DNA from 3 places in the Streptomyces sp. NPDC057697 genome. Region 1 is predicted to be linked to each of the others. Evidence: riboswitches for the same ligand, from Rfam matches in the RefSeq annotation. Region 1 holds a riboswitch; each other region holds the start of a gene.

Region 1 (5,508 bases):
CCGCTAGGTTCACCGTTCGACTCACCAGTCACATGTCAGTCACACGGAAGGCAACCCCATGGGCTCCGCGAACGGCAGACACCGTCGCCCCCGTCAGGCACCCGCCATCGTCGTCGCCGCGGGTGTGACCGGATCGGCGATCGCCATCCCGCTGCTCGGCGCCTCCGGCGCGCACGCGGCCGACGCCACGACCTGGGACCGGGTGGCCGAGTGCGAGAGCGGCGGTGCGTGGAGCGCCGACTTCGGGAACGGCTCCTACGGCGGCCTCCAGCTCTCGCCGCAGACCTGGAAGGCCTACGGCGGTGAGGCGTACGCGGAGCGCGCCGACCTCGCCAGCCGGGCACAGCAGATAGCGGTGGCCGAGAAGGTCCTGGACGACCAGGGTCCGAAGGCGTGGCCCAGCTGTGCGGTCATCTCCGGCCTCGCGGCGGACGGGACGCTGCCGGGGGTCGACCCGGGCTCGGTGCCCGCCGACGACCCGTCCGGGAGCACGAAGCCGGCTGACGACACGTCGGCGGACCCGTCCGACGACACCACACCGGCCCCCGACGCCTCGGACGGTCCGGACGCCGTGGAGGGCGAGGAGGGCTCGGACGGGCCCGCCAAGCCGTCGGAGAAGACCTCGCCGTCCTCGAAGACCCCGTCGACCACCCCGTCCTCGAAGACTCCCTCCGAGGCGCCCCGCGACACGTCCGGCCCAAAGGACTCGTCCAGTGGGGTGGGCGGCAAGCACCGGGGCACGCCGGCCCCCGAGGGGAGCGACGGCACGGACGGCGGCCGCGAGTCGGGTCGCCACGCCTCCCGCGGCGGCGACACGCGCGACACGGCCGAGCCGACGGCTGAAGACGGCACGTACACCGTTCGGCCCGGCGACAACCTCTGGGCGATTGCTGATGCACAGAAGGTTCCCGGCGGCTGGCCCGCGCTCTATGAGGCCAACAAGGAGGCCGTGGGTGCCGACCCGGACCTCATTCTTCCTGGCCAGAGCCTCGATCTCGACATGAAGGACCAGTGAGGGCAGTCTGATAATCGCCTAAAGGTGCCCCGAAAATCGGGGCAGTTCAGGGACCTATGTCCGCTTATGCGTAAGTGAGACATGGGTCTCTTTGCGTCAACTGGCGTGTCGCGCCCGGGAGGCCCTTCCGTATCGCGTCCCACCTGCGGAAACATCAGATCGTCAGATGCAAGTACGGGCTGATTGTCCGATGTGTCCATCTTTGAATGTGAGGGTTGCGTATGTTTACGGTCGGAACCGCTCGCACCGCGGGCCCCGTCGACCGTCACGCCGAATCCTGCCGTCGGTCGAAGGGAACAGACGCGTAAAGCGCCGTAGGCAGGAGCGGGGGACCCAGGTAAGCGCCGGGCCCGATCGTCGAGAGACGCATCAGGACCGGCTTGGGGTGAAGTCGCGTGCTAGGACGTGCGACCGGGCAACTCACTTGGCCCGAACCCGACAGCTCACCTCGTAGGCGTCGGTGAGGAGAAGTTCCATGCTGCTTTCCAGCAAGGGCAAGCACCGCCGCCCGTCCAAGGCCGTCCGCATCGCCACGCTCGCCGGTGTCGCCGGTGCCGCGGTCGCCGTGCCCCTGATGGGCGCGACCAACGCCTCCGCCGCCTCCGTCGCCACCTGGGACGCCGTCGCCCAGTGCGAGTCCGGTGGCAACTGGTCCATCAACACCGGCAACGGCTACTACGGCGGTCTGCAGTTCTCGCAGTCCAGCTGGGCCGCCGCCGGCGGTACGCAGTACGCCCCCCGCGCCGACCTGGCCACCAAGGCCCAGCAGATCGCCACCGCCGAGCGCCTCCTCGACATGCAGGGCCCCGGTGCCTGGGGCTGCGCCGGCGCCGGCAACCTGACCAACGACGGCGTCGACCCGGGCGTCGACACCGGCTCCTCCTCTTCCTCCTCGAACTCCTCCGCGAGCTCCGGCGCCTCCGAGCAGCAGAGCGCCCCGGCCGCCCCGAAGAAGCAGGCCCAGCCGAAGCCGGCCGAGCGCACCGAGGCCCCCGCCGCCTCCCGCTCGGACCGCTCCGACGCCCCGCGCGCCGAGTCGAAGAAGACCGTCACCACCCCGACCGGCGAGAAGGTCAAGAAGGGCGACGGCGAGTACAAGGTCGTCTCCGGCGACTCCCTGAGCAAGATCGCCGCCGACCACAAGGTCGAGGGCGGCTGGCAGCAGCTGTTCGAGCTGAACAAGGACATCGTCAAGAACGCCGACCTGATCTACCCGGGTCAGCAGCTGCACCTGACGAAGTAGTCGCGGCTCCCTCCTCCCCGAGCACCCCGGCCCGGCGCGCGTTCCCCCCATGCGCGCCGGGCCGGGGTTCCGGCGTCTTCGCTCGGGGGAGCGCCCGAGTGTTCACTTGTTGTAGTTACTGACCGGTAAATTTCTGGCCGTTTGTCTGGCTATGTCTGCGCTCGGGCCCTTTTTCGTCCCAGGGGTCGGGCGGTCGTCGGGCTCAGCGGGCCGGGCCGGTTAGGCTCTTGTCGCAAGGCCAAAGCGACCCTGCACAAACAGCGTCATATCCCAGAAGGAGATGCCTCGTGCCGTCCATCGACGTCGTCGTAGCCCGGGAAATCCTCGACTCCCGCGGAAACCCCACGGTCGAGGTCGAGGTCGGCCTCGACGACGGCAGCACGGGCCGTGCTGCTGTTCCGTCCGGCGCCTCCACCGGTGCGTTCGAGGCCATCGAGCTTCGCGACGGTGACCCCAACCGCTACCAGGGCAAGGGCGTCGAGAAGGCCGTCCTGGCCGTGATCGAGCAGATCGGCCCGGAGCTCGTCGGCTACGACGCCACCGAGCAGCGGCTCATCGACCAGGCGATGTTCGACCTGGACGCCACCGAGAACAAGGGCTCGCTCGGCGCCAACGCCATCCTCGGCGTCTCGCTGGCCGTCGCCCACGCCGCCTCCGAGGCCTCGGACCTGCCGCTCTTCCGCTACCTCGGCGGCCCGAACGCGCACCTGCTGCCCGTTCCGATGATGAACATCCTCAACGGCGGCTCGCACGCCGACTCCAACGTGGACATCCAGGAGTTCATGATCGCGCCGATCGGCGCGGAGTCCTTCTCCGAGGCCCTGCGCTGGGGTGCCGAGGTCTACCACACGCTGAAGAAGGTCCTGAAGACCAAGGGCCTGTCGACCGGTCTCGGCGACGAGGGCGGCTTCGCGCCGAACCTGGAGTCGAACCGCGCCGCCCTCGACCTCATCCTCGAAGCCATCAAGGAAGCCGGTTACACCCCGGGCAAGGACATCGCGCTCGCGCTCGACGTCGCCGCGTCCGAGTTCTACAAGGACGGCAAGTACGAGTTCGAGGGCAAGTCCCGTTCGGCCGCCGAGATGACCGAGTACTACGAGGAGCTGGTCTCCGCGTACCCGCTGGTCTCCATCGAGGACCCGCTGTACGAGGACGACTGGGCCGGCTGGAAGGTCATCACCGACAAGCTCGGCGCCAAGGTGCAGATCGTCGGCGACGACCTCTTCGTCACCAACCCGGAGCGCCTGGCCCGCGGCATCGAGGAGGGCTCCGCCAACGCCCTGCTCGTCAAGGTCAACCAGATCGGTTCGCTGACCGAGACCCTGGACGCCGTCGAGCTGGCCCAGCGCAACGGCTTCAAGTGCATGATGTCCCACCGCTCCGGCGAGACCGAGGACGTCACCATCGCCGACCTCGCGGTCGCCGTGAACTGCGGCCAGATCAAGACCGGCGCCCCGGCCCGCTCGGACCGTGTCGCCAAGTACAACCAGCTGCTGCGCATCGAGGAGATCCTCGACGACGCCGCGGTCTACGCGGGCCGCTCGGCGTTCCCGCGATTCAAGGGCTGATCATCCCTTTCGGCCCGTCCGGGGCCGAAGGCCATGGCATCCGTCCGTCCCCGCACTCGGTCCCGTACCGTGTGCGGGGACGGACGTGCGTAGTGGGGAGGCGGAGAGATGGCCGCGAAGGACCGGGACCGGTTCTCCACCGCGACCCGGCTGCGGTTGCTCGGTGAGCAGACCGCCGCCCGTGTCTACCGTTCCCAGAACCGCCGCCAGGCCCGCCGCTCACGGCTCACCGGCCGGGCGGCCTTCCTGGCCCTCGTCGTCTGCTCCCTGGTGGTCGCGCTCGCGTACCCGATGCGGCAGTACGTCTCGCAGCAGGACGAGATCGCCGACCAGGAGCGGCTGGCGCAGGAGGCCAGGGCCCGCACCGAGGAGCTGCGCGACGAGAAGGCGCGCCTCCAGGACGATGCCTACATCCGGCAGCTGGCCCGTACGCATCTGCATTACCTTCTTCCCGGGGAGACCGGTTACACGGTGATCGACCCCGACGCGGTCAAGGAGCGCGAGGGCAGGACGGACGGGTCCGGCCGGCCGTGGCACTCCAACCTCTGGGACGGCGTGGACAGCGCCGACCGCGACTGACCCCCTCTTCACCCCTCTGCAGAACCGCTTGTTCGAGCAGCCCGACCAGAACCTAGGCAGGCATGGAAACGCCCCCTCCCCAGACCGAGTCCACCGCGCCCACCGAGGCGGACATCGCCGCGTTCCAGCAGCAGCTGGGCCGCCCGCCGCGCGGTCTGCGCGCGATCGCGCACCGCTGCCCGTGCGGCAACCCGGACGTGGTCGAGACGCAGCCCCGGCTGGAGGACGGCACGCCGTTCCCGACGACGTACTACCTGACGTGCCCGCGTGCCGCGTCCGCGATCGGCACGCTGGAGGCGAACGGGGTCATGAAGGAGATGACCGAGCGCCTCGCCACGGACCCCGAGCTGGCCGCCGCGTACCGGGCCGCCCATGAGGACTACCTCGCCCGGCGCGACGCCATCGAGGTGCTGGAGGGCTTCCCGAGCGCGGGCGGCATGCCGGACCGGGTGAAGTGCCTGCACGTCCTGGTCGGCCACTCGCTGGCCGCGGGACCGGGCGTCAACCCGCTGGGCGACGAGGCGATCGCGATGCTGCCGGAGTGGTGGCGCAAGGGGCCGTGCGTCTCGCCGTGCGGCGCGCCGGACGAGGGCTGACCGTTCGCCTCCCGGGGCTCTGCCCCGGACCCCGCTCCTCAATCGCCGGAGGGGCTTGATTCGGGGCTCTGCCCCCGGATCCCCGCTCCTCAGTCGCCGGAGGGGCTTGATTCGGGGCTCTGCCCCCGGACCCCGCTCCTCAGTCGCCGGAGGGGCTTGATTCGGGGCTCTGCCCCCGGATCCCCGCTCCTCGGTCGCCGGGGGGCTTGGACTGCTCCTCGGCCACCGGAGAGGTTTGGTTTGCTCCCCGGTCGTCGGAGGGGCCTGATTCGGGAGTATCTGCATGAGCCGCGTGGCCGCCATCGACTGCGGTACCAACTCCATCCGTCTGCTCGTCGCCGACGTGGACCCGTCCACCGGTGAGCTCGTCGAGCTCGACCGGCGGATGGAGATCGTCCGTCTCGGCCAGGGCGTCGACCGCACCGGCCGGCTCGCCCCCGAGGCGCTGGAGCGCACCTTCGCCGCCTGCCGCCAGTACGCGGCGGTGATCGAGGAGCACGGCGCGCG
Region 2 (5,508 bases), on a different contig from region 1:
CGCTTCCCCGGCGGGCTGAAGCCGCTCGCCGACGAGGTGCACGGGCTCGGCATGCGGTTCGGAATCTGGGTCGAACCGGAAATGGTCAATGCCGACAGCGATCTCTACCGGGCGCACCCCGACTGGGTGCAGCACTTCCCCGGGCGGACGCGCACCGAGTACCGCAACCAGCTGGTGCTCAATCTGGCCCGCCCCGATGTGCAGGAATACCTCTGGCAGCAGCTGGACGCCCTGCTCTCCGGTACGCCCGTCGACTATGTGAAATGGGATTTCAACCGCTGCTTCACCGACGCGGGCTGGCCGGGCGAGGAGTACCCGCAGAAGATCTGGATCGAGCACGTGAACGCCCTCTACGCGCTGATCGACCGGCTCAGGGCCGCGCACCCCGCGGTCGCGTTCGAGTCCTGCTCGGGCGGCGGCGGCCGGGTCGACCTGGGAATCCTGTCCCGTACGGACCAGGTGTGGACCTCCGACAACACCGACCCGCTCGACCGTCTCGCCATCCAGGAGGGCTTCGGGCACATCCATCCGGCGCGGGTGATGGCCGCCTGGGTCACCGACAGCCCCAACCACCAGCTCAACGGGAGGGTCAGCTCGCTGCGGTTCCGTTTCGTGAGCGCCATGGCCGGGGTGCTCGGGGTCGGCGGCGACCTCGCCGAATGGAGCGAGGAGGAACTGGCCGAGGCCCGGACCTGGGTGGAGCTCTACAAGGAGATCCGGCCGGTCGTGCAGTACGGCGCGCTGTACCGGCTGCGCGAGCCGCGCGGCGGCCTCAGCGCGGTCCAGTACGTCCACGGGGAGGAGACCGTGGTCCTGATGTGGCTGGAGGCGCAGCGGTACGGGGAGCGGCCCCCGGCCCTGCGGCTGCGGGGGCTCGACCCCGAAGCGACGTACACCTGCCTGGACACGGGGGCGGTGCACCACGGCTCGGTGCTGCTGCACCAGGGGCTGCACACCGGACTCCGGGGCGATCTCGACGCGGGGGTGCTGAGGTTCCGGCGGACGTGAGCGACGGGGTCTGTCCGTAATACAGGCTTTTGCCCGAACATGGCCTGATTGTGCGGGAGATCATCACCGCCTCGTGAGCGGGATCATATCCGTGACCGTGTGTGGTGACGGGCGAGTCGGGCATTCCGTGCGCGGTGCGGAATGCCAAGATCCTTAATCCACGGAGTGTGACCGGGATTCCGTGCCGATTTCCCGGCGCGGAATCCCGGCGTGGAACCTGTGGCTTGTTCTCGTCGTCCCGGCTCGCTTACGGTCACCGTCAATCCGGACGGACCGCCTAATCCTGCCGCCGTCCGGAATTCACATCCACTCATCGCGTGGCAGGAGCGGGGGAACCAGGTAAGCCGCCGGCCGGAGAATTCCGGACGGCTAGGGGTGAAGTCGCGCTCGACGCGGCCGGGCATCTCCAGCCCGAACCCGACAGCTCACCTCGCAGGCGCCGGAGAGGAAAAACGCCATGCCCATATCGGGTAAGCACCGCCGTCCGAACTTCGGCCCCATCGCCCGCGGCGTCGCCGCGGCAGGCGCCGGTGGCGCCGTCCTCGCGCTGCCGCTGCTCGGCGCCACGGGTGCCCACGCCGCGGAGCAGGCCGCCCCGGCCGCCGCTCCCCGGTCGGCCGCCGTCACGCACGCCGAGCCGGTCGCCCAGAAGCAGGCCGCCCCCACGACGTACTCCGTCGTCTCCGGCGACTACCTGTCCAAGATCGCCGCCGAGCACAAGATCAAGGGCGGCTGGCAGCAGCTGTACCAGGACAACCGCAAGGTCGTCGGCGAGAACCCCAGCCTGATCTTCCCGGGCATGAAGCTGACCCTCGGCGCCGGAGCGACCGCCGCCGCTGCCGCGCCCACCGGCGCCGGCACCGGCTCCGCCCTCCCGTCGAAGGCGCCCTCGGCGGCCGTCGAGAAGTCCGCCGCGACCCAGTCTGCGCCCGCCGCTCAGCCCAAGGCCCCGGCCGAGGCCCCCGCCGCCCAGAGCAACGGCTCCGGCTACGTCCACCCGGTCCCCGGCAACCACACCACCAACTACCGCGCCTCCGGCTCCAACTGGTCCAGCGGCAGCCACACCGGGATCGACTTCCCCGTCTCCACCGGCACCAGCGTGAAGTCCATCACCTCCGGCACCGTCGTCGCGGCCGGCTGGGGCGGCGCGTACGGCAACCAGGTCGTCGTCAAGCACGCCGACGGCCACTACTCGCAGTACGGCCACCTGTCCTCCGTCTCGGTCTCGACGGGTCAGACCGTGGGCGCCGGCCAGCAGATCGGCCTCTCCGGCGCCACCGGCAACGCCACCGGACCGCACCTGCACTTCGAGGTCCGCACCGGCCCGGACTACGGCTCGGACATCGACCCGATCGCCTTCCTGGCCTCGCACGGCATCTACGTCTGAGCCGGACGGCCGGGCAGCTGAGCGACACGGCATGACCTGAGCAACCCGGAAAGGGGCGGTGCGCGGCGGCGCACCGCCCCTTCTGCTTATTCCCCCTTTACCAAAACCTGACCGGGTGGTCTATGTCACCACCCGTCAACCCCTTATTACGGTCGCGTAGGTCACATTCGGCAGTGCAGGATAAGCGTTTGTGGCAGACGATTCGAGAAAAAACCAACGTGGCGTCATCAACCGACAGGGCGTCATCGGGTCGTACGCGGCGATTGGCGACAGCTTCACCGAGGGGGTCGGCGACCCCGGCCCGGACGGTACCTTCGTCGGCTGGGCCGACCGTTTCGCAGTACTCCTCGCCGACCAGCTCCCGGACCCCGGCGCCGAAGCGGGTGCCGAAGCTTCCGCGCACGGGAATTTCAGGTACGCCAATCTCGCCGTACGCGGACGCCTCCTCGACCAGATCGTCGAGGAACAGGTGCCGCGCGCCAAGGAGCTCGCACCCGACCTGGTGAGCTTCTGCGCGGGCGGCAACGACATCATCCGGCCGGGCACCGACCCCGACGACGTGGCCGAGCGCTTCGAGCGCGCGGTCGCGGAGCTGACCGAAGCGGTCGGCACGGTCATGGTCACCACCGGCTTCGACACCCGTGGCATTCCCGTGCTGCGCCATCTGCGCGGCAAGATCGCCACGTACACCGCCCATGTGCGGGCCATCGCCGACCGCTACGACTGCCCGGTCCTCGACCTGTGGTCGCTGCGGTCCGTCCAGGACCGGCGCGCCTGGGACGACGACCGGCTCCATCTGTCGCCCGAGGGACACACCAGGGTCGCGCTCCGCGCCGCCCAGGTCCTCGGCCTCGACGTGCCGGCCGACCCCGACCAGGAATGGCCCCCGCAGGCCCAGCGCGGCACCCTCGAAGTGCGCCGCGACGACATCCACTGGGCGAGGGAGTACCTGGTGCCGTGGATCGGCCGACGGCTGCGTGGCGAGTCCTCCGGCGACCACGTCGAGGCGAAGCGGCCGGACCTGCTGCCGCTCTAGGGCCGGCGCCGAAAGTGGCGTCGTCCGCCCGAAGGGCGGCCCCGGCGGTGTCCGGTGCGTGCGATCGCACGGCGGAGGGCCGCCCCCGGTACCTGGTGTACCGGGGCGGTCCCGACGACGCGGCGAGCGTGTGCGCCGGACACCGCCGGACAGACGGGACTTTCGACACACCCCCAGGTCCTGGAGCCTCTCGTCCGGATCGCGCCGGGGCACGCGGGCCCGGTCCGATCCGGACGAGAGGCCCCGGGGCGCGTGTCCTCGCCGGGCCCCTGCCGGGGGTGTCCGCCCCTCAGACGCGTCGGGCGGGGGACGGCGGCGACGCCGGTATCCGCTCCAGCACACCGCCCGCGAAGACGTCGTACAGCGGCAGCGTCTCCAGATGCACATAGCCGATGTGGCAGTCGCAGACCGCCAGCGGACAGGCGCGTGGACCGAGGGCCTTCCGGTAGCTCCCGTCGTAGAGGTTGCCGAGCTCCGCCGGTACGAAATGACAGCGCCGCACGGTCCCGTCACCGTCCACCGAGACGACCGACTCCCCGGTCCGGCAGGGCAGCCCGGCCGAGCGGTGCGGATGCCGGCTGTACGGGAAGAGCGGGTCGACGGCCGTCCAGCGGTCCGCCTCCTCGTCCGTGTAGGTGTGGCCCTCCGCCGCGTTCACCCAGAGATAGACCTCCTCGGGCAGCGCGGCACGCAGCCGCCGTGCCTCGTCGAGGTGGTCGTCGAGCCCGACGACACCCACACTGTGCCGGATGCCGAGCGCGGCCAGCTCCCGGCACTTGCCGAGGAACCGCTCGTACGGCGTCTGCCCGGGGTGGTAGGTGCACCACAGCGCGATCTTCTCGCGGCCCGCCGCACCGGCCTCGGCCAGCCAGCCCGTACGGCAGCTGATGTTGGTCTGGATCGCCACCCGGCGGATGTGCGGCAGCCGCGCCAGCTCGACCAGCGCACGGCGGTACCAGGAGCGCACCAGACCTTCGCCCCAGGGCGTGAAGAGGACCGAGATCCGGTCCCCGGTCTGCGCCGCGGCCCAGGCCGTGAACCGCTCCAGCGCGGCCCGGTCGGCACGCAGCTGCTCCCGGCTGTCGCGCCGCTTGGCGAACGGGCAGTACGGACAGTCGTAGTCGCACGAGGCGAGCGGGCCCCGGTAGAGGATCGTCAGCTCCATGGGCGCGCTCACTTCAGCTCGTACGCGGCCATCGCGGCGCGTACACCGGGGGAGAAGAGCTCCGGGCCCAGGGCGTCGGAGTGGGCCAGGCCCTCCGGGGAGAGCCGCAGCAGCCCAAGGGCCCCGGCCGGCGCGTCGAGCCAGCCGCGCGCCTCGAACCGGGCCAGCTCACCGGGGAAGTCCTCGGCCGGCGAGGTGCCGAACCGCTCCCGGTACTCGGCCAGACGCAGCCCCTCGGCCTGGAGGACCGACTGCAGGAGGTGGCGTCGGCGCGCCTCGTCGCCGTCGACGTACCGTCCGACCTGCGCGCGGGAGAAGTCCTCGGTGGCGGCGTAGCCGTCGATGATCGCCCGCACCTCCCGCATCTCCACCGCGTAGTCGAAGGAGTAGTGCAGCCGGGTGGTGTACGAGCGCGCGCCGCACCCCAGCCCGATCATGCCGTCGGTCTGGCAGGCGTAGTCGTCGGGGCCGTCCGTCCTCGGGGCGTCGGCGCGGCGGAACATCCGCATCGAGACCTGCTCGTAGCCATGGGCCAGGAGGTGGTCCCGGCCCGCGCGGTACAGCCGCAGCCGCTGTTCGTCCCAGGCTGCGTCCGCCGCCGCACCGGTGTCCGTGCCGGACCGGCCCAGACCGGTCAGCGGGCGCACGTACAGGGGGTAGAGGTACAGCTCCTCCGGACGCCAGCCCAGCGCCGCGTCCAGCGAGGTGCGCCAGCTCTCCTCGGTCTGTCCGTCGATGCCGTAGATCAGGTCGATGTTGAGGACCGGGATGCGGGCCTCGCGTATCCGGTCCAGCGCCGCCTCCACGTCCGCACGCCGCTGAGGGCGCACGGCGGCCCGCGCCTCCGCCTCCACGAAGCTCTGCACCCCGATGCTGATCCGGGTCGTACCGCGCTCGGCGAGGACGGCCAGC
Region 3 (5,508 bases), on a different contig from region 1:
CGGCATCACCGCGAGCGGCTTCGCCTTCACCGAGAACATCCTCTATCTCGGGAACGCCTTCGGCGAGGATCAGCAGATCGGCACCACGGGCTTCGTATCGGTGACGGCCGCGACGTTCTTCGTCCGGGCGGTCATGTCGCCGTTCGCGCACCCGCTCTTCACGGTGCTGACCGGCATCGGTTTCGGGCTCGCCGCGGCCGCCCCGCGCCGGGCCCGCGTCCGCCGCATCGCGCTGCCGCTGCTCGGGCTCGTCCTCGCCATGGGCATGCACGCGCTGTGGAACGGGTCGGCGGTCTTCAGCCCGTACGGCTTCTACGCGGTGTACGGCGTGTTCATGGTCCCGGTCTTCGGCCTGGTGACCTGGCTGGTGATCTGGTCGCGCCAGCGGGAGCTGCGGACGCTCGCCGCCGAGCTGCCCGCCTACGCGGCCGCCGGCTGGCTGACCCCGGCGGAGCCGCTCGCCCTCGCCTCGATGCGGGCCCGCGGCCTGGCCCGCGACGCCGCCCGCCGGAAGTACGCCATGGCGGCCCGTGGCTCCTGGCAGAGCCCGTACGGGCCCGTCCCGGCCCCCTCCGCCCAGGCGAAGGCCGCGGCCAAGGCCCACGGACAGGCGGCCGCCCAGGCCGTCGCCGAGTACGAGTCGTTCGCGACCTCACTGGCCTCGCTGCGGCTCCGGGCCCGCCGCGGGACGGCGGGCCCGGACTTCGCCGCACGCGAGCTGGAGCTCCTGCACCATCTCTGGCAGCGCAGGGAGGTGGCCGCGCCCGCCCTGGCGTACGCGGCGCAGGCGACGGGCCGGCTGCGCCCCTCGTACCCGCAGCCCCCGTACCCCCAGCCGTTCTCGCAGCACGCGCGGTATCCGCAGCCCGGCCCGCGCGGTCCGCACGGGCCGGGCCCCCGGCACGAGCCGCGTGCGCAGTACCCGCAGTACGGCGGTCATCGCGGCGGACACGGCCCGGGGCCGGGCCCCGGGCCGGTCGGCAACCCGTATCCGGCGCCGCAGCCGCCACGGTAGGACGGCCGTGCGTCAGGTCAGGCGGACGCCTCGGTGAGCCGGGCCAGCTCCTGCTCGGTCAGCGACAGGTCCGCAACGGCCACCAGCGCGGGCAGCTGCTCGACCGTACGGGCCGAGGCGATCGGCGCGACCACGGTCGGCCGGGACGCCAGCCAGGCCAGCGCGACGGTCGCGATCTGCGCGTCGTGCTCCTTGGCGACCTCGTCGAGCGCCGCCAGGACCCTCTGGCCCCGCTCCGAGTCCCGGTACTGGGCGACGAGCTCCAGCCGCGCGCTCTCCACCGTGGCGCCCGGACGGTACTTCCCGGTGAGGAAGCCGGAGGCCAGCGCGAAGTACGGCACGGCGGCGAGCCCGGCGCGGGCGGCGGTGTCCTGGAGCTCGCCCTCGTACGTGTCGCGGGAGACCAGGTTGTAGTGCGGCTGCAGGGCGACGTAGCGGGCCAGGCCCTCGCGCTCCGAGAAGTCCAGGGAGGCCTGGAGCCGCGCGGGGCTGATGTTGGAGGCGGCGATCTCCCTGACCTTGCCCTCCTTCACCAGCTGGTCGAGGGTGGTGATGATGTCCTCGACCGGCACGCTCTCGTCGTCGAAGTGCGTGTAGTAGAGGTCGATGTGGTCGGTGCCGAGCCTGCGCAGCGACGCCTCGGCCCCGGCCTTGATGGTGGCGGGCGCGAGCCCCTTGTACGAGGGGTGGGTGGAGACCTTGGTGGCGATCACGACATCGGCGCGACGGGAGCGGGAGGCGAGCCACTTGCCGATGACCGTCTCCGACTCCCCGCCCTCGTTGCCCTGCACCCAGGCGGAGTAGCCGTCGGCGGTGTCGACGAAGTTGCCTCCGGCCTCGACGTAGGCGTCCAGGACGGCGAACGACTGCGCCTCGTCGGCGGTCCAGCCGAAGACGTTGCCGCCGAGGGCGAGCGGGAAGACCTGAAGGTCCGAGGAGCCCAGCTTACGAAGAGAAGTCATGAGTGGATCAACGTCCCGCGCCGGGCCCGCTATTCCACCGCCGGGTCCGCTGTTCCACCGCCGGATCCGCTGTTCCACCACTGTTCCGCTGTTCCGCCACTGTTCCGCTGTTCCGCCACTGTTCCGCCACGACGGACCGGCAGCCCTGACGTCGGGGGGTGAGCGTCAGGGCTGCCGGGGTTCATCGGGGGCTGACCGGCGCACCTCACGGGTGGGCGGTCGCCGTTCCAGGGGGTCGTCTCAGGGGTTGAGGCCCTTGCCGCGGAGCCAGGCCATCGGGTCGATGCCCGTACCGCCGGCGGTGTGGACCTCCAGGTGGAGGTGCGGCCCGGTCACATTGCCGGTCGCGCCGACCCGGCCGATGGTCTCACCGGTGCTGACCTTCTGGCCGACGCCGACGCCGATCGAGGACTGGTGGCAGAACCACAGCTCCGTACCGTCGTCGAGCTCCAGCACCGTGCGGTAGCCGTACGCGCCGGACCAGCCGGCCGACTTGACCGTGCCGCTGTGGATCGCCTTGATCGGGGTACCGGTCGGAGCCGCGAAGTCGAGGCCGGTGTGGTGGCCGGAGGACCACATCGAACCGGCTTCGCCGAACGTCGAGGTGATCGTGTACGAGGAGGTCGGGATGGCGTAGCTGGCGGCGAGCTTGGCGAGCCGCAGGGCCTCCGCCTTCTTCTTGGCCTCCTCCTCCGCCTTCTTCTTCTCGGCCTCGGCCTTGGCCTCCGCCTCGTCCTGCTGCTTCTTGGCCTCGGCGGCGGCCTTCTCGGAGGCTTCCTTCTCCTGGGCGGCCTTGGCCTCGGCGTCGGCGGCGTCCTGCTGCTGCTCGGCCTGCTGGAGGATGCGGGCGCGGAGCGCCTCGCCCGCGTCCGTCGCCCCCTGCTCCGCCTCGGCGGTGGTGATGCCGGCGGTGGTGAGCGGGGCGGAGGCGGCCGTGACCGCGGTCTTGTCGGCCTCGGACCCGTCGGAGAACAGGGCGCCCACACCGGGCAGGGACTTGGCGTCGGGGAGGTTGTCCTTGATGGAGTCGGGCACCGAGATGGAGACCGGCGGCTTGCCCGCCGCGGTGGCCATGCCGCCCGCGCCGACCGCCGCTATGACGCCGACGCCGAGCACGGTGGAGCTGCGGGCGAGACCGTTGCGCTGCTTGGCGACGCGGTGTCTGCCGCGCACCGGGCGGACGGTCTCCTCGGTGGGGTTCCACTCGTCCCAACCACGCTCGGACTCACCGGAGTTGGCCTCGGCGCGGAGGTCGCCACCGAACTCGCCACCGAACTCCCCGGCGAACTCGCGACCGGGCTCGCCGCCGAAGTCTCCGGTGGTTCCGACGGCCGATCCGCCGTTCAACCCGCCGTTCAATCCGCCGGTGAAGTCACCGCCCGGCTCGGTGCCGTGCCCCGTGCCGTAGTCGGTTCCGAACGCCGTCGCCGGACCGGTGGGCACGAACGCCGTAGCCGGACCGGTGGGGACGAAAGCCGTGGCGGGACCGGTGGGTGCGAATTCGGCGCCGTAACCGGCGCCGTAACCGGCGTCGGGACGGGTGCCGTAGTCGGCGCCGTGACCGCTGCCGTAGTCGGGTTGGAACCGGGACGGGGCCTCGGGGGCAGGCTTGTTGGACGCCACGGGGGCGCACTCCTTTCCTTCCTTCTCGCCTACCGGGTTAGCTGACGGGTTCGGAGCAGGAAGGTCTCCTACGGGCCCCTCCGTCTCTCACGAGACACAGGTGTCCGATTCACCCCAATGTAGGTGGTTCCCCGGTTCCCTTGCGGAATTCGGCGCTCGCGCACGGTGCCGCCCTTGACGACGGCTGGGACGACCGCGCTGCGTTATCGAACGTTAATAGACACCGGCGTCCTATTCCAAGCTGTTCCCACTGATCGTTCACGTCTTTGGCCTGGACTTTACGGGACACAAGCGGGTGGAATCGGACGAGTTGACCGCACCTCAGCCATTACCCCGTTTCTGACGTTGCGTCAAACGTTATGCGGAGCGGCGCCTTTCGACTACACAGGGTGGCATCACGCATCCGCCCCCTCGCCACGCCCCTCGCCACGCCCCTCGCCACGCTTCTCGCCCCGCTTCTCACCCCGCCCCTCCCACCGTCTCCGCGCCCACGATCCGTACGGTCCTGCGCCGGTCCGGCTGCCCCGCGGCGGGACGTACCACCGCGAGCAGCGCCATGTCGTCGGTCGTCTCGCCGCCCGTGTGCAGCCGTACGTCGTCGGTCAGCGCGGACAGCAGCTCCTCGGGCCCCGGAAAGATCCGCCCGCGCAGCCGGGCCGCCGGATCGTAGAAGACCCCCTCGGCGTTCCGCGCCTCGGACAGCCCGTCCGTGTAGAGCAGCAGCGTCGTCCCGGCCGGCAGGTCCCACTCGTCCGTCCGCTCCGGCCATGCCCCCAGCCCCATCCCCAGCGGCAGCGCCGGCACGGACGGCTTCAGCACCTCCAGCGCCCCGTCCGGGTGGAGCAGGATCGGTTCGGGGTGACCACGGTTGACGATCCGCACCCGGGAGAGCCCGGACGGGATCTCGGCGAGCACGGCGGTGATGAAGCCCTCCAGGACGTCGAGCCCGCCCCGCCGCGCCTCCTCCCGCGCCAGCGCCCGCTCCAGCCGGCCGGCCACCCCCTCCAGCGAGGGCTCCTGCTCGGCCGCCTCGCGGAACGCCCCCATGACCACCGCCACCGTCTCCACGGCTTCGAGCCCCTTGCCCCGCACGTCCCCGACCACCAGCCGCACCCCCTGCGGGGTGTCCGCCACGGCGAAGAGGTCACCGCCGACGAACTCGTCCGCCTGCGCCGCCTCGTACCGCGCGGCTACCTGTAGTCCGCCGATCCGGTCGGACGGCTGGGGCAGCACCGCGCGCATGGCGGTCTCCGCGACGAATCTCGCGGAGGCCAGCTGCTCGTTGCCGCGCCGCACGACCCCGTTGATCACCACGGCGAGGACCGAGACGGTGGCCAGCGTGAGCAGCTCGATCAACGGCACGACCTGCGGCAACGTATTGCTGTACAGCCGCAGCGCGATCACGGCCAGCATCGAGGCGATCCCGGTGCGGATGGTGCTGGAGAGCGAGAAGAACGGGGCGGCGATCAGCGGGGCGGCCACGAACAGCGGAATGGCGGTGAAGGTCTGCGGGGTGAAGAAGTCGAACACGAGCCCGCCGAGAATCATCAGGGCGGGGAGGGTACGCACGAAGCTCCGGGTACGCGCACCGCCCCCGGCATGTCTGCCGCGCCGCCTCTCCCGCTTCCACACCTGTGGTCTCCTGCCCGGTACGCGCGCGGCTGCGGACGGTACCGCGCCCCACTCCCAGGCTCGCCGGAGCGGCACGGAGCTGCGACTCCTCGTCCGCCAAAAGGGGGATACCCGCGACGGGGCTCACGCACCCGCGCGGGCCCGCGCACGGAAACGAATCAGGCCCGGCACGCTGTATGCGTGCCGGGCCTGGTCCTTCAGTAGCGGGGACAGGATTTGAACCTGCGACCTCTGGGTTATGAGCCCAGCGAGCTACCGAGCTGCTCCACCCCGCGT

What was found. Region 1 has a riboswitch for cyclic di-AMP ahead of ACFVFH_RS20510 (transglycosylase family protein). Riboswitches for the same ligand answer to the same signal wherever they lie in the genome.
Region 2: linked by a shared signal. The riboswitch ahead of ACFVFH_RS32005 (peptidoglycan DD-metalloendopeptidase family protein) and the one ahead of ACFVFH_RS20510 (transglycosylase family protein) in region 1 are both predicted to bind cyclic di-AMP.
Region 3: linked by a shared signal. The riboswitch ahead of ACFVFH_RS09905 (M23 family metallopeptidase) and the one ahead of ACFVFH_RS20510 (transglycosylase family protein) in region 1 are both predicted to bind cyclic di-AMP.

The regions. Positions count from the first base shown of each region.
Region 1 is NZ_JBHVJA010000007.1:269,164-274,671, forward strand. It holds gene ACFVFH_RS20505 (transglycosylase family protein) at 59-1,015, shown strand; cyclic di-AMP (ydaO/yuaA leader) riboswitch at 1,316-1,487, shown strand; gene ACFVFH_RS20510 (transglycosylase family protein) at 1,491-2,258, shown strand; gene eno (phosphopyruvate hydratase) at 2,546-3,826, shown strand; gene ACFVFH_RS20520 (septum formation initiator family protein) at 3,935-4,405, shown strand; gene ACFVFH_RS20525 (DUF501 domain-containing protein) at 4,468-5,001, shown strand; gene ACFVFH_RS20530 (exopolyphosphatase) at 5,285-5,508, shown strand, end outside.
Region 2 is NZ_JBHVJA010000017.1:6,488-11,995, forward strand. It holds gene ACFVFH_RS32000 (alpha-galactosidase) at 1-1,008, shown strand, start outside; cyclic di-AMP (ydaO/yuaA leader) riboswitch at 1,306-1,462, shown strand; gene ACFVFH_RS32005 (peptidoglycan DD-metalloendopeptidase family protein) at 1,466-2,395, shown strand; gene ACFVFH_RS32010 (SGNH/GDSL hydrolase family protein) at 2,586-3,431, shown strand; gene ACFVFH_RS32015 (STM4011 family radical SAM protein) at 3,721-4,596, opposite strand; gene ACFVFH_RS32020 (STM4012 family radical SAM protein) at 4,605-5,508, opposite strand, start outside.
Region 3 is NZ_JBHVJA010000003.1:23,677-29,184, forward strand. It holds gene ACFVFH_RS09895 (PrsW family intramembrane metalloprotease) at 1-1,015, shown strand, start outside; gene ACFVFH_RS09900 (aldo/keto reductase) at 1,033-1,977, opposite strand; gene ACFVFH_RS09905 (M23 family metallopeptidase) at 2,218-3,324, opposite strand; cyclic di-AMP (ydaO/yuaA leader) riboswitch at 3,612-3,765, opposite strand; gene ACFVFH_RS09910 (PP2C family protein-serine/threonine phosphatase) at 4,060-5,232, opposite strand; tRNA gene ACFVFH_RS09915 (tRNA-Met) at 5,434-5,507, opposite strand.